Kineosporia sp. NBRC 101731: one gene and its partner. The protein of the gene in region 2 interacts with the protein of the main gene of each other region in a pairwise test. Links are inferred from orthologs where the notes say so. Each region holds a gene or a part of one and is shown on either strand. Other genes may lie near its edges. The genes, in order: ligA and leuS.

Region 1 (16,681 bases), on a different replicon or contig from region 2:
GGGCCGCGTCAGCCTTCCCCCGCATCTCCTTCATGACCGAACCGATCAGCGCGCCGGCCGCCTGCACCTTGCCCGCGCGGATCTTGTCGGCAACACCCGGGTTGGCCGCGATCGCCCGGTCGACGGCCTCGCCCAGCGCGCCGTCGTCGGAGACCAGGACCAGACCACGCTTCTCGACGACCTGCTCCGGGTCACCCTCGCCGGCCAACACACCCTCGAGCGCCTGCCGGGCCAGGGTGTCGGTGAGCTTGCCCGACTCGACCAGCGACTGCAGCTGCGCGATCTGCGCCGGCGTCACCGGCATCTCGGAGAGCTGCTTCTCCTCGAGGTTGGCCAGCCGGGACAGCTCACCCGTCCACCACTTACGGGCCGCCAGGGGCGAGGCACCGGCCGCGACCGTGGCCTCGACCAGCTCGACCGCTCCTGAGTTGTAGAGGTCGCGCATCTCCTTGTCGGAGAAGTTCCACTCCCCCTGCAGCCGGCGCCGGCGCAGGGCCGGGGGCTCGGGCAGGGTGCCGCGCAGCTCCTCCACCCACGCCGCGTCCGGTGCGATCGGCACCAGGTCGGGCTCGGGGAAGTAGCGGTAGTCCTCGGCGTCGGACTTCTCCCGGCCGGAGGTGGTGATGCCGGTGTCTTCGTGCCAGTGCCGGGTCTCCTGCAGGATCTTCCCGCCACCGGTGAGAACCGCCGCGTGCCGCGAGATCTCGTACTTCACCGCGCGCTCGACACTACGCAGCGAGTTGACGTTCTTGGTCTCGGTGCGGGTACCCAGCGGCACCGCGTCCTGCTGCTGGGGGTCTTCGGCCTTCGGCCGCAGCGAGGCGTTGACGTCGCAGCGCATCGAGCCCTGCTCCATCTTCACGTCGCTGACCTTCAGCGCCCGCAGCAGTTCACGCAGCGCGCTGACGTAGGCCTTGGCCACCTCGGGCGCGCGATCACCGGCGCCGGTGATCGGCTTGGTGACGATCTCGATCAGCGGGATACCGGCCCGGTTGTAGTCGACCAGCGAGTACTCGGCGCCCTGGATCCGGCCGGTGGCACCGCCGACGTGCAGCGACTTACCGGTGTCCTCCTCCATGTGGGCGCGCTCGATCTGCACCCGGAAGGTCTCGCCGTCTTCCAGCTCGACGTCGAGGTAACCCTCGAACGCGATCGGCTCGTCGTACTGCGAGGTCTGGAAGTTCTTCGGCATGTCCGGGTAGAAGTAGTTCTTCCGGGCGAACCGGCACCATTGCGCGATCGAGCAGTTCAGCGCCAGGCCGATCCGGATCGCCGACTCCAGGCCGATCTGGTTGAGCACCGGCAGCGCGCCGGGCAGGCCCAGGCAGACCGGGCACACCTGGGTGTTCGGCTCGGCGCCGAACTCGGTGGAGCAGCCGCAGAACATCTTCGTGTTCGTGTTCAGCTCGACGTGTACCTCGAGGCCGAGCACCGGGTCGAACGTCGCCAGGGCCTCGTCGTAGTCGAGCACCTCGGCGAACTGGCTGAGCGAGGTCATCGGATCGCCTCCAGGGTCTTGGCGTCGAGCACGGGGGCCTTGTCCAGGATCTGGCCGCCCCAGCTCTCGACCAGCAGGGACTCCAGCGCCGCGCCGACCCGGTAGAGCCGGTCGTCGGCCTGGGCCGGGGCCAGGAGCTGAATACCGGCAGGCAGCCCGTCTTCGTCGGCCAGGCCGGAGGGCAGCGACATGCCGGGGATCCCGGCCAGGTTGGCCGGGATGGTGGCCACGTCTTGCAGATACATCGACAGCGGGTCGTCGAGCTTGGCGCCCAGCGCGAACGCCGTGGTCGGCGCGGTCGGGCTGACCAGCACGTCGGCCTGGGCGAACGCGGCGGCGAAGTCACGCTGGATGAGCGTGCGCACCTTCTGCGCCGAACCGTAGTAGGCGTCGTAGTAACCGGACGAGAGCGCGTAGGTACCGAGGATGATGCGGCGCTTCACCTCGTCGCCGAAACCGGCGGCGCGGGTGGCGGCCATGACCTGCTCGGCGCTCGGTCCCTCCACGCCCTGCGGGCCGACGCGCAGGCCGTACCGCATGGCGTCGAACTTGGCCAGGTTGCTGCTGGCCTCGCTCGGCATGATCAGGTAGTACGCGGGCAGGGCCGCGGTGAAGCTCGGGCAGGAGACCTCTACGATCTCGGCGCCGGCCTTGGTCAGCAGCGCCAGCGACTCGTCGAAGCGGGCCAGCACACCGGCCTGGTAACCGCCCTCACCGCCGTGCAGTTCGCGGATGACGCCGATCTTCAGCCCGGCGATACCGTCTTTCGCGCCGGCGCGGGCAGCGGCCACGACATCCGGGTAACCGTCGGTGAGACTGGTCGAGTCGAGCGGGTCGTGCCCGGCCATCACCTCGTGCAACAGGGCCGCGTCGAGCACGGTGCGGGCGCACGGGCCACCCTGGTCGAGGCTGGAGGCCATGGCGATCAGGCCGTAGCGCGAGACCGCGCCGTAGGTCGGCTTCACGCCGACCGTGCCGGTGACGCTGGCGGGCTGCCGAATGGAGCCACCGGTGTCGGTACCGGTCGCCAGCGGCGCCTCGAAGGCGGCCAGCGCGGCGGCCGAGCCGCCCCCGGAACCACCCGGGATCCGGTTCAGGTCCCACGGGTTACGGGTCGGGCCGTAGGCCGAGTGCTCGGTGGAGGAGCCCATCGCGAACTCGTCCATGTTGGTCTTGCCGAGCATGACCAACCGGGACTCGCGCAGCTTGCGAACGACGGTCGCGTCGTACGGCGGCACCCAGCCCTCGAGCATCTTCGAGCCCGCCGTGGTGGGCAGGCCCTGCGTGGTCATCACGTCCTTGACCGCGATGGGCACCCCGGCCAGCGGGCCGAGGTTCTCACCGGCGGCGCGGGCGGCGTCGACGGCGGCCGCGTCGGCGAGCGCCGACTCGGTGGCGACGTGCAGGAACGAGTGGACGCCGGCGTCCACCTCGGTGATCCGGTCGAGGTGCGCCTGGGTCACCTCGACGGCGGAGACCTCACCGGAGGACAGCAGCTGTGCCAGGTCGGCGGCGGTGCGGCGGGTGAGCTCGCTCATCAGTCCTCCTCAAGAATGCGGGGCACACGGAAGCGCTGCTCCTGCTGTGCCGGGGCTCCCGCGAGTGCCTGCTCCGCGGACAGGCCGGGGCGCGGCACGTCCGGGCGGGTCACGTTGACGAGTGGCATGGGGTGCGACGTGGCGGGCACGTCGTCCCCGGCCACCTCACGGACCTGGGCGACGGCACCGAGGATCACGTCGAGCTGACCGGCCATCCGGTCCAGTTCGTCGGGACTCATCTCGATCCGGGCCAGTCCGGCGAGGTGGGCCACCTCATCGCGCGAGATGGCGGGCATGAGGAGCATCTCCCTTGCAGTCGGTGACAGTGCAACTACTTCAAAGAATTCGGGTGCATCAGACAACCTTCCTAGTGTCGTCCTACACCGGTGAACATCCTACGGTCACGATCACCCAGGCCATGCGCCGCTCGCCTGCGGCGGCTGTTTCATCTACGTAATCTGGTGGCCCCGGGTCCGGCTACGTCAGCCGGTCCCCGCCCGCCCTGCTTCCGGAGGTCGTCCCGTGTCCCAGGACGTGGATTCCACCAGCACCCCAGTGCCCACCGACGAGGGCACACCCGAGCTCGAGCCCTTCAACGCCGTCCGGCCCCGCGAGATGGACACCACCGCCGAAGCCGTCACCGCGCGGGCCCGTCATGTCTTCGGCAATCCCGACGCCGAGATCTGCATCGTCGAGTTCGGTGACTACGAGTGCCCGTACTGCGCCGGGGCGGCTCCCGCGCTGCACGAGCTGGTCGAGTCGTCGGACGGGCGGATCCGGCTGGTCTTCCAGAACTTCCCGCTCTTCGAGACCCATCCCTTCGCCCTCACCGCCGCCCTGGCCGCGGAGTCGGCCGAGGTCACGGGCGGGTCGGAGGTGTTCTGGAAGATGCACCACAAGCTGTTCAAGAACCAGACCCGGCTCACCGACGGCGACCTGCGGCTCTACGCCGAGTTCGTCGGCGCCGATCCGGACCGGGCGGCGGGCGAGAAGGCCCAGGAGTTCGCCCCACTGGTGCAGGCCGACTACGCGGCGGGCATCGCGAGCGGGGTCGTCGGCACGCCGACCCTGTTCATCGACGGTGCGCCCTATCAGGGGGTCGTCGACGTCCCGTCGCTGCGGCGCGCGGCACTCGGTAACTCGGCTCCGGCGCGGCGGCGCCGGTTCGGTCGGGGGTGACCACCATGGTGGACGCCCACCCGCGCGGGTGGGCGTCCACCATGGTGATCGGTGGTCACCTCGGGAAGGGCGCGGGGAAGCCGGGGGCGGTCCAGGGCAGCGGCGGCAGTTGCGGCGGCGCGGTGTCGCCGGCGGGTGAGCACAGCGGCATGCGCTCACCCATGACCCGCAGCACCCAGGCCCCGACCACGGCGGAGACCAGCGAGCCGACCAGGATGCCGATCTTCGCCTCGTCGCGCAGGAGCTGGTCGGTGAAGGCCAGGTCGGTGATGAACAGCGAGATGGTGAACCCGATCCCGGCCAGCAGCGCCGCGCCGAACAGGTGGCTGTAGCGCACCCCGCCGGGCAGCACGCCCACACCGCTGCGCAGGGCCGCGATGGCGAACAGGGTGATCCCGACCCCGTTGCCGACGAGCAGGCTGACGGCCACGCCGATGGTGACGGTGGAGGTCAGGGCCGCGTTCAGGGTCTCGGCGCTGAGCTCGACCCCGGCGTTGGCCAGGCCGAACGCCGGGATGATGGCGAACGCCGACCAGGGGTGCAGCCAGCTCTGCAGGCGCTCGTTGGCCGAGACGGTGGAGTTGGCCGCGAGGTTCGCCAGCCGCACGCCGTCGGCCGAGGGGTTCTCGATCAGGGCCCGGCCGAAGATGACCAGCTCCCGGCCACGGCTCTGGGGGGTGGACGCGGGGATCAGGAGACCGGCGAGCACGCCGGCCAGCGTGGGGTGCACCCCGCAGGCGTAGGCGGCGAACCACAGGGCCACGGTGAGGAAGACGTACGGCGTGAGCTTCCAGTAGCCGACCCAGCGCAGCGCGACGAAGAGCCCGACGATCGCGATCATCACCAGGAGCGGCCCGATCCGGATCTCCTCGGAGTAGAAGATCGCCATCACGGTGATCGCGCCGATGTCGTCGACCACGGCCAGAGCCAGCAGGAACATCCGCAGCCGGTCGGGGCAGCGCGGGCCGAACAGGGCCAGCACACCGAGCACGAACGCCGTGTCGGTGGACATCACGATGCCCCAGCCCTGCATCGCCTCGCCACCGTCACCGAACACGCCGTTGATGATCAGGTAGATCACGATCGGCACGGTCAGACCGCCGACCGCGCCGATGGCGGGCACGCTCATCACCCGGCGGTCGCTCAGCTCACCGGCCGTGGTCTCGCGCGCCACCTCCAGCCCGACCACCATGAAGAACACGGCCATCGCGGCGTCGTTGACGAAGTGATGCAGGTCGAGCTCGAACACCCCGTCGCCCAAGGACATCCGCACCGGCAGTTCCCACAGGTGGTGATAACTCTCGCCCCACGGCGAGTTCACCCACAGCAGAGCCACCAGACTCGCGACCAGCAGGACGGCTGCGCTGCTCGCCTCGTTGTCGATGTAACGGCGCAGGGCAGGGGTCATCGAAGGGGTGATGAAGCGCAGCGGGGGTCCCGGTCGCAGACTGACGGCCATGCCCACATCCTGCATCAACCGCGATACGACGCGGTAAACCCCCGACCAACCCCTCCGTGAGGTTTTAGGCGCGGGTTGCCTCGGCTGCTGATCGCCCCGCTGTTCTCCCGCTGAAGATGCACCCGCCCAGGAAAGTTCCTTCCAGAGCGCGATATCCGTGCATCCCGCCGCCGCCGAACCCGGCGCACTCGCCCGCCGCGTACAGGCCGGGCACCGGTTCGCCGGCCTCGGTCAGCACCCGGGAGCCGAGATCGGTCTGCAGGCCACCCAGGGTTTTGCGGGTCAATACGCTCAGCCGCACCGCGATCAGCGGGCCCGCCGTCGGATCGAGCAGCCGCCGCTCGCCCGCCGTCCGTAGCAGCCGGTAGCCGAAGTAACTGCGCAGGTCGCGGATGGCGAGGATCTGGTCGTCGGTGGACGAGGGGTCGACGATCTGCCGGTCGCGCTCCAGCACTGCGGCCTCGACGTCGGCCAGGTCCAGCAGCGGCTGCGGGGTGGTCTCGTTCATCGCCCGCACCAGGTCCGGCAGGTTGTCGGCGATGACGAAGTCCTTGCCGTTGTCGAGGAAGTCCTGCACCGGCCGGGTCGGCCCGGGCTTCACCCGCTGCAGCAGCTGCCGCACCGACTTCCCGGTGAGATCCGGGTTCTGTTCGGAACCGCTCAGCGTGAACTCCTTCTCCACGATCTTCTGGTTCAGCACGAACCAGCTGTGGTCGTGGCCCGTGGTGCGCAGGTACTCCAGCGTTCCCAGGGTGTCGGCGCCCGGGTACAGGTGGGCCGGCAGCCGGTGGCCGGTCGCGTCCAGCCACAGCGACGAGGGACCGGGCAGGATCCGGATGCCGTGGCCGGGCCAGACCTCGTCCCAGTTGTGCAGGCCCTCGGTGTAGTGCCACATCCGGTCCGGGTTGATCACGCAGCCGCCCGCGCGCTGCGTGATCGGGATCATCCGGCCGTCCACGTGCGCGGGGACACCGGTGACCATGGTGGACGGGGCGGTGCCCAGTCGCTGCGGCCATGCCTCCCGCACCCGGTCGTGACTGCCTCCGATACCGCCGGAGGTCACGATCACCGCCTCCGCACTGAAACTGAATTCACCCATCTCCCGGTGATTTCCGTTCACACCCCGGGGACGCCGGTCCGCCTCCAGTCGCTGCCCCGCGACCCCGGTGACCGCACCGTCACGGACGACCAGATCGTCCACCCGGTGCCGCAACGCCAGTGTCACCTGGCCCAGGGCCACGGCCTCGCGCACGCGGCGCTCGAACGGCTCCACCACGCCTGGCCCCGTGCCCCAGGTGATGTGGAACCGCGGCACGGTGTTGCCGATCCCGCCGGGCCGGCCCTCACCGCGCTCGGGCCAGCCCACCAGCGGGAACCACTTCAGGCCCCGCTGACTCAGCCACGACCGTTTCTCCCCCGCGGCGAAGTCGACGTAGGCCTCCGCCCAGCGCCGCGGCCAGTGGTCCTCGTCGCGGTCGAACCCGGCGGTGTCCTGCCAGTCCTGCCAGGCCAGCTCGTGCGAGTCCCTGATCTTCATCCGGCGCTGCTCCGGCGAGTCCACGAGGAACAGCCCGCCGAACGACCAGTGCGCCTGACCCCCCACGTTCTGGTCGCTCTCCTGGTCGACGAGGATCACCCGCCGTCCCGCGTCCACCAGCTCGGCCGTCGCTACCAGCCCAGCCAGCCCGGCCCCCACCACGATGACGTCAGCGTCCATCCGTGAATCCCACCACGCCGCCCCCGATCCGCCCAGTCCGTTCACCGCACTCGCCCCCTGACCCTCACGTAATCCCCCCAACTTCTTCCGTGATCATGCAAAACCTCCCCAGAGTTCTAGAACTCTGGGCGTGGAAGTTCTGGAACACCGGAGAAGTGGGGCACCTCCCGGCCGAGGGCTGGGGGATCGCATGATCACGAACGAAGGGGCCGGCGAATGTCTTGTTCAGCAGTCTCCCCGCAACCCGCTCCGGACCGGCGACGTGCAACAAGCTGGGCCGCGGTGTCGTCCCTGGGCCGTGAGCGAGCCCGGACACCGCACCTACTCCCCCGACCCCACCGTGCCGTGGCCGGTGCGGGTGCTGGCCATCATCGTCGTGCTGCCGTTCCGCCTGGCGTGGGAGCTGCTCCGGGTGGCCGGCAGGCTGTTCGCCGACTACGTACTCCGGCCCGCGGTCTGGCTGTTCGACAAGCTGGTCCTGGTGCCGGTGCTCTTTCTCTGGCGCTACTTAGTGGTCGTCCCGGCATGCTTCATCGGCCGCTACCTGCTGGTCGTCCCGGGGCTCTTCCTCGGCCGCCACCTGCTGGTCGTTCCGGCGCTCTTCCTCATCCGGTACCTGGTCGTCGTGCCGGGCCGCTTCATCTGGCACGTGGTCGTCGTCCCGGTGCTGGGCTTCGTCCGGAACTACCTGATCGCGCCGGCGGCGCACGGGCTCCAGTGGATGGTGACCCGGCTGGCCGAGCTCCTGACGCCGGTCTTCGTCGCGATCGGACGAGCTCTCCACCTACTCGTGGTAAAACCCGTAACCTGGCTGATCAGAAGCCTTTACGTGTACTTCCTGCGTCCCGGCCGGCGCGGCGCCGGATGGCTGCTGCACCTCGCCTACCGCTACACCCTGCGCCCCCTCGGCCTGGCGACCCGCTGGATCTGGCAGAACGTCGTCGCCCCCTTCGGCCGGGCGATCGCCGCCCTGGCCCGCTCGATCGGCCGGGGAGTCGCCGCCGAAGCCCGCCAGGTGAACGAGACCCTGATCCGGCCGGTCGCCACCACCGTGCGCCAGGTCTTGTCGGCGGTCACCAGCTGGGTCTGAGAAGTCATCGTGTGCAGTCGTTGCGGCCGGGGCGCGAGGAATGCACACGATGCGCGGGGTCGGCACGATGCGTAGGGCCGGACCGCAGCGGGTCAATCCACGGCTGTCTCGCCATCGCCAGCCTCGGAAGGCACCGCCTTTGAGGCCACTGCCTTCGAGGCCACAGCTTCAGAAGGCACCGCCTCAGAAGGCACCGCCTCGACAACCGGTGTCACCGCTTCCGGCCCCTGTTCCAGCAGTAGCCGGAAGCCTGCCTCATCGAGCACCGGCACGCCCAGCTGCACGGCCTTGTCGTGTTTGCTGCCCGCGCTCTCCCCCGCGACCAGGAAACTCGTCTTCTTCGAGACGCTGCCCGAGGCCTTGCCACCGCGACTCAGGATGGCTTCCTTGGCCTCGTCGCGACTGAAGCCTTCGAGCGAACCGGTGACGACCACCGTGATGCCTTCCAGCGTGCGCGGCACCGACTCGTCCACCTCGTCGGCCATCCGCACGCCGGCGTCGGCCCAGCGCCGCACCACCTCGGTGTGCCAGTCGACCTCGAACCACTCCCGCACCGCCACGGCGATCACCGGGCCGCAGCCGTCGACGGCGGCCAGCTCTTCCTCCGTGGCCTCCCGGATCCGATCCATCGAGCGATGCGACTGCGCCAGGGCCCGGGCCGCGGTCGGGCCCACGTGCCGGATCGACAAGGCCACGAGAACCCGCCACAGCGGCTGATTCTTGGCCTTCTGAAGGTTGTCGAGCAGCTTCTGCCCGTTGGCCGACAGCTCACCGTCCTTGCGGGTGTACTGCGGCACGGTGCTCACGATCTCGGGGGTCAGGTCGAACAGGTCGCCCTCGTCTTTCACCGCCCCGGCCTGCAGCAGGCCGATCGCGCCCTCCCAGCCCAGCGCCTCGATGTCGAAGGCTCCCCGACCGGCCACGTGGAACAACCGCTCCCGCAGCTGCGCCGGGCAGGTACGGGAGTTGGGACAGCGGATGTCTTTCTCGCCCTCCTTCTCGTACCGCAGCTCCGTCGCACACTCCGGGCAGTGCGTCGGCATGACGAACGCGCGCTCGCTGCCGTCGCGGGCCTCGGCCACCGGTCCGACGATCTCGGGAATCACGTCACCGGCCTTGCGCAGCACCACCGTGTCGCCGATCAGCACACCCTTGCGCTTCACCTCGAAAGCGTTGTGCAGCGTGGCCATCGCGACCGTGGAACCGGCCACGAGCACCGGCTCCATCACGCCGTAGGGCGTGACCCGGCCGGTGCGCCCGACGTTCACCCGGATGTCGAGAAGCTTCGTGTTCACCTCTTCGGGCGGGTACTTGAAGGCGATGGCCCAGCGCGGCGCCCGGCTGGTGGCCCCGAGCCGGCGCTGCTGGGCCACCTCGTCGACCTTGACCACCACACCGTCGATCTCATGGATCTGGTCGTGCCGGTGCTCACCGAAGAACTCGATGAACTCCACCACCTCGTCCACGCTGCCCACCACCCGGTAGGTGCCGGAGGTCGGCAGACCCCACGCCTTCAGCAGGTCGTAACTCTGCGACTGCGAGACAATGTCGAACCCGGTGCGGGCGCCCAGGCCGTGCACCAGCATGTGCAGCGGCCGGGTGGCGGTGACCCGCGGGTCTTTCATGCGCAGCGACCCGGCGGCGGCGTTGCGGGGGTTCGCGAACGGCGGCTTGCCCTGCTCGACCAGCTTGGCGTTGAGCTCGGCGAACGCCTCGATCGGGAAGAACACCTCACCCCGCACCTCGACCCGCTCCGGGAAGGGCACGCCCTCGACCTCGGTGAGCGAGTGCGGGATGCCCTGGATGGTACGGACATTGAGCGTGACGTCTTCGCCCGTGCGGCCGTCGCCCCGGGTTGCGCCCCGCATCAGCCGGCCGCCCTCGTACAGCAGGTTGATGGCCAGGCCGTCGATCTTCAGCTCGCACAGGTACCGCACCGCACCGGCGTCGCGCTCGACCCGGGCCGCCCACTCCCGCAACTCCTCGACGCTGAACGCGTTGTCGAGGCTGAGCATGCGCTCGAGATGATCGACCGGTTCGAAGTCCGTGGACCACGTGCCCCCGACCTGCTGGGTCGGCGAGTCGGGCGTCCGCAGGCCGGGGTACTGCTCCTCCAGCGCCTCGAGCCGCTTCATCAGCGCGTCGAAGTCACCGTCGGAGATCGTCGGCGCGTCCCGCACATAGTAGGCAAAGCGGTGCTCGCGGATCTGGTCGGCCAGATCGGCCCACCGGTGACGTGCCTCTTCGGGGATCTCCCCCTGACCGGCCACCTCGCCGCCGGGCAGGTCGTCCGCCGCACCCATCTCTGCTTCAGCCACGTCCACATTCAACCGCGACCCACCGACAGTTTCGCGTCGGCGCGACGCCCGGCCCGGCCTCAGCCCGGCCCGACCTCAACCCGCCCGACATCGGAGGGCCGGCTACTCGTACGCCTTCTCACTCAGGATGCGCGCCGCCTCACGCGCCACCTTCAGCGCCGAGCGAGCCTGCTGGGGAGAAGATCCGGCGAGCCCACAGACCGGGGTGAGAACGACGTCCGCGACGGACTTCGGATCCAGCCCGAGCCGGCGCCACGGGTTCCAGACCGCGTCGGCCACGGCCGCGGGCTTCAGACCGGAGGCCGTCGGCACGACTCCCGCCCACAGCCCCAGACCGTTCTCGGTGGCCTCGGCCACCTGCTCCCAGCGCTGGGTACCCAGCTGCGACACGTCCAGCGACAGTGCCGACGCGCCCGACCGGATCAGCACCTCCACCGGCGGTTTCGAGGCACAGCAGTGCAGCACGGTACGCACCGCACCGGCCGCGGTCGCCGCCTCCAGCACCGTCCGCAGCCCTTCGATCACGACCGGCCCGTCAACCGCCCGCAGCCGCCCGAAGCCACTGGCCGTGGGCAGCGAACCCTCCAGCACGGACTGTACGGAGGGTTCGTCGACCTGCAGCACCAGCCGGGCCTTCGGCACCAGCCGCTGCACCTCCTGGAGATGCTGTCGGACGCCCTCGGCCAAGGACTCGATCACGTCGCGACAGGCCCCCTTGTCCACCACCACGCGCTCCAGGCGCGGCAACCACAGGTTCGCCGCGAGCGTCCACGGGCCGGTGACCTGAACCTTCAGCAGGCCCTCGTACCCGTCGGCGACCTCCGCGAGCACGTCCAGGTCCTGCCGCAACCACGACCGGGTGCGGCTGTGGTCGCGGCCGGGGTGGTCGACCAGGCGCCACCCGGACGGCTGAAGGTCGACGGGCAGGTCGACGAGCAGACCGGCGCCCCGTCCGATCATGTCCGCGCCCGGCCCCCGCGCGGGCAGTTCGGGCAGGTGCGGGATCGCCGGCGGATCGCCGAGCTCGCCGAAGACCACGCGCATGGTGTCCAGGACGTCGGTGCCCGGCCACGAACCGATGCCGGTGGCCGCGCCCGGGCCGATCACGACCGCATCCTCACCAGAGGCGCCGGAGGCATCGGCCGGGTCGGGAAGATGAAGGTTGTCAGTGGGGGTCGACACCCTGCGAGCCTACGGCGCCGAACGACCCACTGCGTCAGCCCCGGTTGCGGGCCGCCACCCAGTACGGTGATCACGCGGCTACTGTCCGCGAGATCTTGTAGACGGCCGGCGCTCCTCACCCGAGCGCCGCACCACGACGGAACTGGAGACGCACGTGGCCATCCGGACCGAACGCTGGCGCGCGGGAACACCCTGCTGGACCGAGCTCTCGGCGGTGGACGTCGACGATGCCCGGGCGTTCTACGGGCCGTTGCTGGGGTGGTCGTTCGAGCGGTCGCCCTCGGAGCACTCCCTGGTGATCGCGACGGTGGACGGCGCCGAGGCGGCCGGGATCACCGAGATCCACGAGGACGCGCCCACCGGCTGGCTGATCCACTTCGCCGCGGACGATCTGCGGGCGACCGCCGAGGCCGTGGTGGCGCACGGCGGGCAGATCCTGCTGCCGCCCCGCAGCGCGGGTACCCGCGGACATCGGGCGGTGGCCTGCGACCCGGCCGGGGCACCGTTCGGGCTCTGGCAGGCGGGCGATGCCATCGGCAGCGGCCACGTGCGCGACGCCGGCGCCTTCGTCTGGGACGACCTGCGCTCGTCCGATCCGACCGCCGCCCGCGAGTTCTACCGCCGGATCTTCGGTTTCGACAACGCACCGCTACCGCCGGAGATGGGCGCGGGCGACACCTACCAGACCTACTCGCATCCGGACGAGGAATGGCCCCTGGGCGGTATCGGCCCGATGATGGGTGAGGACGACGCGTCCCCCTACTGGCTCGCGTACTTCCAGGTCCGCAGCATCACCGAGGCCCTGGAGTTCGTCGAGAGCACCGGCGGCCGGATCACCGGCCGCGACTTCGACAGCCCGTTCGGGCGGATGGCCGCGATCAAGGATCCCGACGGCAACCGGCTCTGGCTGATGGAGCCGCCCGCGGCGCCGTGACCAGGTGCCTGGTCTCTCAGGCAGCCGGCCGGCGCGGCAACTTCGCCCGCACCGCGAAACCGCCGCCCGGCTCCTGTCCCACCGTCAGTTCACCGCCGAAAGCGGCCACGCGGTCGCGCATACCGTTGATGCCGCGCCCGGAACGGGCCCAGGGGCGGCGGGGGGTCGTGGCCCCGCCGGACGTGACCACGGCGACGTCGAGTTCGTCCTCACCATGGGTCAGGGTCACCGCGGTGGTGCGGCCCGGGGCGTGTTTCAGGGCGTTCGTCAGGGATTCCTGCACCACGCGCTGCAGGGCCAGACCCAGGCCGGTGGGGATCGGGGCGGGGTCGCCGTGCTCGGCGAACGTGACATCCTGCCCGGCGGCGCGGGCGCGCTCGACCAGGACCTCGAGGGACTCGCGGGCCGGGGTGCGTTCCTGGTCGGTGGAGGTGCCCGGGTCGTGCAGCACGTCGAGCAGTTCACGCAGGTCGGTCATCGCGGAACGCCCGGTGGCGCTGATGGTTCCGAGCCCGTCGCGGACCTTGTCGGGGTTACCCGGCAGCAGGTAGGGCAGGGCTTCGGCCTGCACCACCATCGCCGTGACGTGATGCGTGACCACGTCGTGCAGTTCCCGCGCGATGTGGGCCCGTTCCTGCGCCACCGCCTCGCGTTTCTGGGCCGCCCGGCGCGCCGCCTCGGCCCGGGTCCGGGCGCGAACTCCCTCACCGATCATCCAGAACAGCACGAGCACAGGCGCGAACGTCACGTAACTGAGCGGTGTCTCGTGGTACGGGGTACGGTGCAGGGTCACAGCGAGCACCAGGTAACCGAACGTCGCCCCGGCGGCGGTCTGCCAGCGTCTGCGCGTCAGGTGGGCGCCCGCGCTGTAGAGGACGATGTAGAGGGCCAGCCCGGCGCTACTGCCCTCATACCCCATCAGTTGGTAAACGCCCCAGGCCAGGCCGATCACGCCCAGCGCGAGATCCGGCCGGGTCCGCCGCACGATCAGCGGAAGGCACTGCGCCAGTAACAGAACCACCGACAGAAGGTCGTCGGGCCGGTCCCGGTTCACGGCTCCCAGCACCACGGCGAACGTGCCACCGGTCGCGAACGCGAAGACGATCAGTGCCAGGGCGAGCAGCACGTCGCGCAACGCCCGCGCACGACTCAGTCCCTCGGGGAGATGACACACGACCATCGAGCATAGGTGCTCGAACCGGGCGGGTTTCACGGCCGATGATGCAGGCGCCCACAAGCCCGATGGAGGACGCGCACCACGACGGTGCGGGCCGCCCCTCACGGAACCGGGGTGGTGGGGACAACCGGGACCGGCCGACAGGGCGAAGGCAGCCCTCGACCGAGCAACCCCCCGACCGAGCAGCCCTCGCCCTGGCAGCCTCCCGACCTGGCAGTCCTCGACCCGGCAGCCCTCCGACCGGGCAGCCCTCACCCTGGCACCCCTCCCGACCCGGCAGCCCTCCGACCCGGCAGCCCTCCGACCGGGCAGCCCCCCCGACCGGGCAGCCCCGGACCTGTAACCCCCAGACCTGGCGGGCTCCGTGACAGCGGTCTTGTCCCGGCAGCCGTGTATCGGCAGCCGCGGTGATGGTTTCTCGCGAGGATTCGGCGACCGGACCGGCTCCTGCGCGTAGGACCATGGAGTCCCCGGATCATGCGCGTTGTGTACACCTGGTACATCCGGTACCGGATGTACCAGGTGTACACAACGCGCAGGGCTCTTTGGCCATGGCCCCGCGATGCTGACGACGTTCCAAGACTGCTGGAACGCGCGCGAAAGGTCTTCTGCCCGAGCGCCTCCGCTGCACGCGACATGACCGAGCGTCCCGCTCCGGTCGGGCCGGTCGGGCCGGTCGAGCCAGTCGGGCCGGTCGAGCCGGTCGAGCCGGTCGGGCCGGTTCGGTTGATTCGATGGAGTCGGTCGGGTCAGGGCTTCAGCTGGTCGCGCTGATGGTGGACGACCCGATCACCTGGGTGCCCCGGTACAGCACGAGGGTCTGGCCGGTGGCGACGCCGTTGATCGGCTCGTCGAGGGCCACCTCGAGCGTGGCCGGAAGGGTCTGCACAGCACCCTCCCCCGCCGCCGGGCCGTACGAGAGCACGCGCGCGGGCACCGCACGTCCGTGCGCCCGGACCTGGACCGACACCGGCTCACCGAGGTCGGGCACGGGCGCGCACCAGGTGGCCTCGGCCCCGCTGATGCCGTTCACCTGGAGCTCTTCGGCCGACCCCACGACCACCGTGTTCGACACCGGCTCGATGCTCAGCACGTACCGTGGCCTGCCGTCGGCGGCGGGCGTCCCGATCGAGAGCCCGCGGCGCTGCCCGACGGTGAAACCGTAGGCCCCGGAGTGCTCTCCGAGCTGCTGACCGTCGGTACCGACGATCGGACCGGGTTGGGCACCCAGCCGCTTGGCCAGGAAGCCCTGGGTGTCGCCGTCGGAGATGAAGCAGATGTCGTGGCTGTCGGGCTTGCTGGCGACGCGCAGACCGCGCTCGGCGGCCTCGCGGCGCACGTCGTCCTTGAGCGTGTCGCCGAGCGGGAACAGCGACCGGGCCAGGCGGTCGGGCGGGAGCACGGCCAGCACGTACGACTGGTCCTTGCCCATGTCGAGCGCGCGGTGCAGCTCCGGGCCGTGCGGGCCGTCGATCATCTGCGCGTAGTGCCCGGTGCTGACGGCATCGAACCCGAGGGCCACGGCCTTGTCGAGCAGGGCGGCGAACTTGATCTTCTGGTTGCAGCGCACGCACGGGTTGGGCGTGCGGCCGACCTTGTACTCGGCGACGAAGTCGTCGATCACGTCTTCCTGGAAACGCTCGGCCAGATCCCAGACGTAGAAAGGGATCCCGAGGATGTCGGCGACCCGGCGGGCATCCCCGGCGTCTTCGATCGTGCAGCACCCGCGAGCGCCGGCCCGCAGGGTCTGCGGGTTGCGGGCCAGCGCCAGGTGCACGCCGACGACCTCGTGCCCGGCGTCGACGGCGCGCGCCGCGGCCACGGCGGAGTCGACCCCGCCGCTCATCGCAGCCAGTACTCGCATCAGTGCTACCCCTTCGACAAACCGGAACTCAGGCCCGCGCCCCGGGCGCGGTCGACCACGGGGCCGATCGCCTCGGCCAGCTCCGCCACGTCGGCGGCGGTGGAGGTGTGGCCCAGGCTGAAGCGCAGCGCACCCCGGGCCGTGGCCTCGGGCACGCCCATGGCCAGCAACACATGACTGGGCTGCGGTACTCCCGCCTGGCAGGCCGAACCGGTGGAACATTCCACGCCGCGGGCGTCGAGCAGGTAGAGCAGGGAGTCGCCCTCGCAGCCCGGGAAGGTGAAGTGGGCGTTGCCGGGGAGGCGGTCGAAGGGGCCTTCGGGGGCCAGGGCCGGGCCGAGTCCGGCCAGGCCGTCGGGCACCGGGCCGTTCAGCACGGCGTCGGGCACGGCCTTCCAGACCGCCCGCACCAGGTCGTCGCGCAGGGCCGCGATGCGCGCGGCCTCGGCGGGCTGGGTCTGCACGGCCTGGATGGTCGCGACGGCGAACGCCTTCAGCGCGGGGACGTCGAGGGTGCCGGAGCGGATGCCGCGTTCCTGCCCGCCACCGTGCAGTCCGGGCACCAGGTCGAGCCCGCGCCGGGCCAGCAGGGCGCCGGCCGAGACGGGGCCGCCCAGCTTGTGCCCGCTCACGCTGAGGCAGTCGGCGCCGCTGCCGGCGAAGTCGACCGGGAGGTGCCCGACCGCCTGGATCGCGTCGGTGTGGACCGGGATGCCGTACCGGTG
Region 2 (7,109 bases):
GGAGAGCGGCCTGGACTTTTACAGTATCGCCATCAATATCGAGATCCACATTGACACTCGGAGGTCTCGCCTGCGTGACTGATGCCTGCGCAATGCTGGACGCGCCAACAAACTTAATGTGTAGCGGTGCCACGAAATGAGAATCATCTATAGCCCGATCACCAGTGTTCAGAATTCTAAGCGTCATAAGGCTAGGCGAAGACACCTCAACCGAGTCCACCATGACAGCCACAGACTGCGGCGTGTCCGGCTGGAGAATCTTCGCCCTACTGAAAACCGAATACTGAATATGCAACTTCTGCCTGTTCGCACGATAGGCCAGGAATGACATTATTACAGATATGGCCCCTAAAATACTGGTGATTGTGATGCTCGTGGCGTTCATAAGTGCCCCCGGAAAAATTCTTTCAGATAAGAAAATCTTAGACGGGGCACGTCCTAAGTGGGCTGCGATTACCTCCGTCGTTCGGATGACTGCGCTCTTCTTGCTCGCCGCCGTCCTGAAGAGCACCACGCTCCAAGACGGCGGCGGATCACTACGACCGCGGGACATGGGTGCGCACGCCGAGCTACTGCTGTACTTCGCTGCTGTACTGCCCAATCAGACCCGGCGATGGGACCGCAAGACCAGCAAAACCAAGAAGGCTCCGGCCAGCATTTCTGCTGGCCAGAGCCTTCTTTCGCGGCGAACCGCGTCTGTCGGGCTGACAGGATTTGAACCTGCGACCCCCTGACCCCCAGTCAGGTGCGCTACCAAGCTGCGCTACAGCCCGAACTCGCCCGGAGCGGGTAACCCGCCCTGAACGCGTAGCTAGCTTAGCGCATCCGCGACCCGCGTTTTGCACGGGTCGCGGATGCCAAGCGTGACCCTTATCGGGCCAGGGCGATGTTGACGAGCTTGGGGGCCCGCACGATGACCTTCACGATCTTCGCGTCGCCCACGGCCTTCTGCACGGCGTCGGAGTCCAGGCTCAGGGCCTTCAGGTCATCTTCGGTGATCGCGGCCGGCACCTGCAGGCGGGCCCGCACCTTGCCGTTGACCTGGACCACACAGGTGACCTCCTCGTCCACAATCAGGGACTTGTCGACCACCGGCCACGTGGTGGTGGCGACGGAGGGCTCGTGGCCGAGCTTCACCCAGGAGTCGTCGGCCGTGAACGGCGCGAAGCAGGACAGGGCCACGACCAGAGCCTCCACGCCCTCCCGCACGGCCGGGTCGGCCGCACCGGGACCGCTGTCGATCGCCTGCTGCAGCAGCGTCGTCAGCTCCATCAGACGGGCGATGACGACGTTCTGGCGGCCCGCCTCCATCTTCGAGGTGATCTCGTCCAGCAGACGGTGCACACCCCGGCGCACCGCCGTGTCACCGGTGGAGACCGCCGCACCGAGCGAGGAGACGGGCACGGCCGAGGCCAGGCGCCGCACCCGGTTCAGCCACTTCACCGCACCGGAGGGAGAGACCGCGGCCCAGTCGATGTCGTCTTCCGGCGGACCGGCGAAGATCATCGTGACGCGCACGGCGTCGGGGCCGTACTGGCTGATCTGCTCCTGCAGGTTGACCAGGTTGCCCAGACTCTTGCTCATCGCCTTGCCGTCCATGATGACCTGACCCTGGTTGGTCAGGCGCTTGAACGGCTCGACGAAGTGCAGCAGCCCGGCATCGTGCAGGGCCTTGGTCATGAAGCGCGCGTACAGCAGGTGCAGGTTCGCGTGCTCCTTGCCGCCGATGTAGTGGTCGACGGGCAGCCAGCGCTTCACACCCTCGGGGTCGAACGGCCCCTCGGTGTAGTCCGGGTTGGGGAAACGCAGGTAGTACCAGGACGAGTCGACGAACGTGTCCATCGTGTCGGTGTCGCGCTGCGCGGGCTTGCCGCACGTGGGGCAGTCGACCTTGAGCCACTCGGTGGCCGTGCCCAGCGGTGACTGGTTGGCGTCGGGCTTCAGCGAGAAGCCGCTCTCCGGCAGGCGAACCGGCAGCTGGTCTTCGGGAACACCGACCTCACCGCAGTCTTCGCAGTGGATGATCGGGATCGGCGTGCCCCAGAAGCGCTGCCGCGACAGCAGCCAGTCGCGCAGGCGGTAGGTGATAGCGCCCTCGCCGACCCCGGACCTCTCCAGGTGGGCGATGATCGCGGGCAGGGCCTCGGCCGACGGGAGCCCGTCGAACTCGCCCGACCCCACCATTGTGCCGCGGGCGGCCGTGGCCACACCGGTGACCGCCGGGTCGTCCTCACCGGTCTCGACCACCTTGCGGACCGGCAGGTTCATCGCCTTGGCGAAGTCCAGGTCGCGCTGGTCGTGGGCCGGCACGGCCATCAGCGCGCCGGTGCCGTAGTCGGCCAGCACGTAGTCGGACGCGTAGACCGGGATCTGCTCGCCGTTGACCGGGTTGATCGCGTAGGAGCCCAGGAAGACGCCGGTCTTCGCGCGGTCGGAGGCCATCCGCTCGATCTCGGAGGTACCGCCCAGCGCGGCGATGTACGTCTCCAGCGCCTCGCGGTGCTCGTCGGTGACCAGGTCACGGGCCAGCGGCGCGTCGGCGGCGACCACGAAGAAGGTCGCGCCGTACAGGGTGTCGGGACGCGTGGTGAACACCCGCACCGGCTCGTCACGGCCGACGATCCTGAAGTCGACGTGGGCACCGGACGAACGCCCGATCCAGTTGCGCTGCATGGCCAGGATGTCTTCGGGCCACTGGCCCTTGAGCTGGTCCATGTCATCGAGCAGACGCTGCGCGTAGTCGGTGATGCGGAAGAACCACTGGGTCAGGTTGCGGCGCTCGACGACGGTGCCGCAGCGCTCGCACTTGCCCTGGATGACCTGCTCGTTCGCCAGCACCGTGTGGTCTTTCGGGCACCAGTTGACCGGCGAGGCCTTGCGGTAGGCCAGGCCCATGTCGAACAGCTTCAGGAAGATCCACTGGTTCCAGCGGTAGTACTCCGGGTCGGAGGTGTGCAGCCGCGTACGCCAGTCGAACGAGACACCCAGGCGCTTGAAACTCGCGGCCTGCACGGCGATGTTGTCGTACGTCCACTGCCGGGGGTGCAGGTCGCGCTTGATCGCCGCGTTCTCGGCGGGCAGCCCGAAGGAGTCCCAGCCGATCGGGTTCAGCGTGTTGTAGCCCCGCAGCCGGTCGAACCGGGCGATGACGTCGCTGATCGAGTACACCTCGGCGTGGCCCATGTGCAGGTCGCCGGAGGGGTACGGGTACATGCTGACGATGTACGAGCGCTTCTCGTCGGCAGGTTCGTCGCGACCGGGCTCCGGCGCCGTGAGGCCGTGCGCCTCGAACGTGTGCCGCTCGTCCCACACCTTGACCCACTGGTCCAGGTCGATCTCGTCGACGGTGTCCCGCCGGTCCTCATGCTCGCTCATGTCGTCCAACATCTGCTTGTAAGGAAAGTTCTGTGGTCACGCAACCAGTCAAGACTAGTGGACCGCCCGCCCCTCCCCAGCTCCCAGCCATCTGTCAGTGATCACGGAGACCCGTCACAGAGACTCCACAACAGGCACATAGATGCCGTTGCTTGGGTGAAGACATACCGACCGCCTCCCAGCACAGGAGCCCAGCCGTGAGCACCGAGCAGCAGATTCCCGACCCCGTCACCGACAACGCCGCCTACGTGAGAGCTGTCCATGACAAGGGCCTGGGCTTCGACCTGCGCACCATGTCGCGGCGCAAGATGCTCGGTGGCATCAGCTCGGTGTTCCTGCTCGCCGCCTGCGGCAGCACCAGCGACTCGACGAGCTCGGGCAGCTCGACCACCAGCAGCGGCATCACCGAGATCGAGACCGAGACCAACGGCCCCTACCCCGCCGACGGCACCAACGGCGTCGACGTGCGCACCGAGTCGGGCATCGTGCGCAGCGACATCACCTCGTCGTTCGGTGACTCGACCACGACGGCGGAGGGTGTGCCGCTGACCATCGAGTTCACGATCACCGATCTTTCCGGCGCACCGATCTCCGGTGCGGCCGTGTATGTCTGGCACTGCGACCGGGACGGCAACTACTCGCTCTACACCGAGGGCATCACGCAGGAGAACTATTTGCGGGGCATCCAGGCGACCGATGCGAACGGCCTGGCCTCGTTCACGAGCATCTACCCCGCCTGCTACTCGGGTCGCTGGCCGCACATCCACTTCGAGGTGTACTCCTCGGTCGAGGACGCGACCAGCGGTGAGGGCACGATCCGCAAGACCTCACAGATGGCGATGCCCGAAGACATCAACGACCTGGTCTACGCGACCGACGGCTACAGCAAGAGCGTCAGCAACCTGAGCCAGGTCACCATCGCCGACGACAACGTCTTCGGCGACGACGACGCGGCGACCGAGATGGCCACGGCGACGGGCAGTGTGAGCAAGGGCTACGTGGCCAAGCTGACCGCGGCGATCGACATCACGGGTAAGGACGACGCGGCTGCGGCACCGGTGGGCGGCGAGGGTCAGGGCGGCACTCCCCCGGGCGGTCCCGAGGGCGGCGCCGGTGGCACCCCGCCGAGCGGCGCTCCCCAGCCGACGGCAACGGCGAGCGCGAGCTAACCGCCCACCCTTCCGTGATCATGCAAAACCTCCCCGAAGTTCTAGAACTCTGCGCTCGAAAGTTCTAGAACTTCGGGGAGGTTTTGCATGATCACGAAGAGGTTTGGGCGACCACGAAATGGAGGACGCCCTGGAGACTCGAGTCTCCAGGGCGTCCTCAATTTTCGGTTTACTTCTTCTTGGAACGCTTTTCGCGCGGCCGCACGGACACCTCGATCGGGGTGCCCTCGAACCCGAAGGCCTCACGCAGCCGGCGCTCGATGAACCGGCGGTAACCGGCCTCGAAGTAGCCGGAGGTGAAGAGCACGAACCGCGGCGGGCGGGTCGAGACCTGCGAGCCGTAGAGGATGCGCGGCTGCTTGCCACCGCGCACCGGGTGCGGGTGGGACTGCATGATCTCGGCGAGCAGGGAGTTCAGCTTGCCGGTGGGCACGCGGGTGTCCCACGACTCCAGGGCCGTGTCGAGGGCCGGGGTCAGCCGGTTCACGTGCCACTTGGTGGAGGCGGACACGTTGATGCGGGGAGCCCACTGGATCTGCACGAGGTCGGTCTCGAACTCGCGCTCGAGGAACTTGCGACGCTCCTCGTCCATCAGGTCCCACTTGTTGTAGGCGACAACAAGGGCCCGGCCGGAGTCGACGATCATCGAGATGATGCGCTGGTCCTGCTCGGACAACGGCTCGGAGGAGTCGAGGAGCACCACGGCGACCTCGGCCTTCTCGAGCGCGGCCTGCGTGCGCAGCGAGGCGTAGAAGTCGGCGCCCCGGGTCAGGTGCACGCGACGGCGAATACCCGCGGTGTCGACGAAACGCCACTGCCGGCCGTTGAGGTCGATGATCTCGTCGACCGGGTCACGGGTGGTACCGGCGACCGAGTCGACGACCACGCGGTCTTCGCCGGCGAGCGCGTTGAGCAGGCTGGACTTGCCCACGTTCGGACGGCCCAGCAGAGCCACGCGACGCAGCCCACCGACCTGCTCGGGACCGACCGCCGAGACCTCGGGCAGCGCGGCGAGGACGGCATCGAGAAGGTCACCACTGCCTCGACCGTGCAGTGCGGAGACCGGGTACGGCTCCCCCAGCCCCAGGGACCACAGCGACGAGGCCTCGAGCTCACCCCGCGTGTCGTCGACCTTGTTGGCCGCCAGGATGACGGGCTTCTTGGTCTTGCGCAGCAGGCGCACCACGGCCTCGTCGGTCGCGGTGGCGCCGACCTGGGCGTCGACCACGAACATCACGGCGTCGGCGAGCTCGATCGCGATCTCGGCCTGCTCGGCCACCCGGCCGGCCAGCCCCTTGGCGTCGCGCTCCCAGCCGCCGGTGTCGACGACCACGAAACGTCGCCCGGCCCACTCGGTCTCGTAGCGAACCCGGTCACGGGTAACACCCGGAACGTCTTCGACCACGGCCTCGCGACGACCGAGCACGCGGTTGACCAGCGTGGACTTACCCACGTTGGGACGCCCGACGATGGCGAGAACCGGCAGCGGGCCCGCATTCTCCTCACCGAGGGCGCCGTCGGCGCCGGCCTCGAGCAGACGCAGGTCGGACTCGGACAGGTCGTACTCGGACAGCCCGGCCCGCAGAGCGTTGTCCAGGCCGGGAGCCTCGGGTTCTTCAGCCCCGTAACCGGCGGCCACGTCGATGACGACGGGTTCGGCTTCTTCGTTGGTGGAGCGGTCTTGCTTGGACATCAGGAAACGGCACCAGCCCTGGCGTGTTCGTCGAGGTCGGTGACCGAACCGGTGACGATGCGGGTGATGGCGGCCAGCACGGCATCGACGGTCTGCTCGAAATCGAGCGCCGAGGAGTCCAGGTGCAGCACGCCGTCCGCGGCGACCTCGAAATTGGAAACGGTGGAGTCGTCGGAGTCGCGACGCACGATCTGGTCGCGCGTCGCCTCGACGGACGCGGCGTCGGCGCTGCCGTGCAGCTCCTTGGCCCGCCGCGCGAGTCGCGCCTCCTCGCTCGCGGTGAGCAGGAGACGCACGTCGGCATCGGGGGCGACGACGGTGGTGATGTCACGGCCTTCGGCGACGCACCCCTGGTGCGTGCCGTTGCGGCCGACGGTGATCAGGTCGCGCTGGCGCTTCAGCATCTCGGCGCGCACGTCGAGATTGGTCGCGACCTTCGAGACGATCGAGGAGATCCGGGTCTCGCGGATCGCGGCGGAGACGTCGTGACCGGCCACCCAGACACCGGGAGCAGTCGGGTCGGTGGCCATGGTCAGGTCGAGGTTGCGCACGTGCTCGGCGACCGCGGCCGCGTCGGCCAGATCGATCCCGGCCTCCACCACCGACCAGGTCGCCGCGCGGTACATCGCACCGGTGTCGAGGTATTCCAGCCCGAGCCGGCGCGCCACCTCACGGGAGACGCTGGACTTGCCCGACCCGGAAGGGCCGTCGACGGCAATCACCAGGGGGCGCGCTTGCGTGGGGACGGACTGCGCGGACACGGTGATACCTCCGGTGATCGGCTGGGGTTTCGGCGTCGGACTGACCCTCGTGGTCAACGCCGCACAGGTTCGTGACCTTCCTAGGTTAGTCGAGTCCCAGGCCACATCCGA

The links.
Region 1: the proteins of leuS (region 2) and ligA interact in binary tests that used the Escherichia coli proteins (3 or more experiments, as listed by UniProt). The link is inferred for Kineosporia sp. NBRC 101731 from one-to-one orthologs.

The regions. Positions count from the first base shown.
Region 1 is NZ_BSTC01000005.1:296,588-313,268, reverse strand. What follows is about bases 8,180-11,106. They hold ligA (NAD-dependent DNA ligase LigA), read right to left. Parts: upstream 10,785-11,106; coding sequence 8,574-10,784; downstream 8,180-8,573. Other genes in these bases: QSK05_RS16885 (uroporphyrinogen decarboxylase/cobalamine-independent methonine synthase family protein), read right to left, coding at 10,902-11,106; QSK05_RS16895 (hypothetical protein), read left to right, coding at 8,180-8,481. In the rest of the region: Asp-tRNA(Asn)/Glu-tRNA(Gln) amidotransferase subunit GatB, read right to left, coding at 1-1,498; Asp-tRNA(Asn)/Glu-tRNA(Gln) amidotransferase subunit GatA, read right to left, coding at 1,495-3,036; Asp-tRNA(Asn)/Glu-tRNA(Gln) amidotransferase subunit GatC, read right to left, coding at 3,036-3,332; QSK05_RS16910 (DsbA family protein), read left to right, coding at 3,559-4,215; Na+/H+ antiporter NhaA, read right to left, coding at 4,271-5,674; QSK05_RS16900 (FAD-binding dehydrogenase), read right to left, coding at 5,739-7,391; more of QSK05_RS16895, read left to right, coding at 7,690-8,179; more of QSK05_RS16885, read right to left, coding at 11,107-11,843; QSK05_RS16880 (VOC family protein), read left to right, coding at 12,136-12,915; QSK05_RS16875 (sensor histidine kinase), read right to left, coding at 12,932-14,089; tRNA 2-thiouridine(34) synthase MnmA, read right to left, coding at 14,850-15,956; QSK05_RS16865 (cysteine desulfurase family protein), read right to left, coding at 15,962-16,681. UniProt on the Escherichia coli protein: DNA ligase that catalyzes the formation of phosphodiester linkages between 5'-phosphoryl and 3'-hydroxyl groups in double-stranded DNA using NAD as a coenzyme and as the energy source for the reaction.
Region 2 is NZ_BSTC01000013.1:28,181-35,289, reverse strand. The notes cover bases 624-3,696. They hold leuS (leucine--tRNA ligase), read right to left. Parts: upstream 3,376-3,696; coding sequence 871-3,375; downstream 624-870. Other genes in these bases: QSK05_RS28270 (intradiol ring-cleavage dioxygenase), read left to right, coding at 3,573-3,696. Outside these bases: QSK05_RS28285 (hypothetical protein), read right to left, coding at 1-385; more of QSK05_RS28270, read left to right, coding at 3,697-4,544; ribosome biogenesis GTPase Der, read right to left, coding at 4,714-6,237; cmk ((d)CMP kinase), read right to left, coding at 6,237-6,998.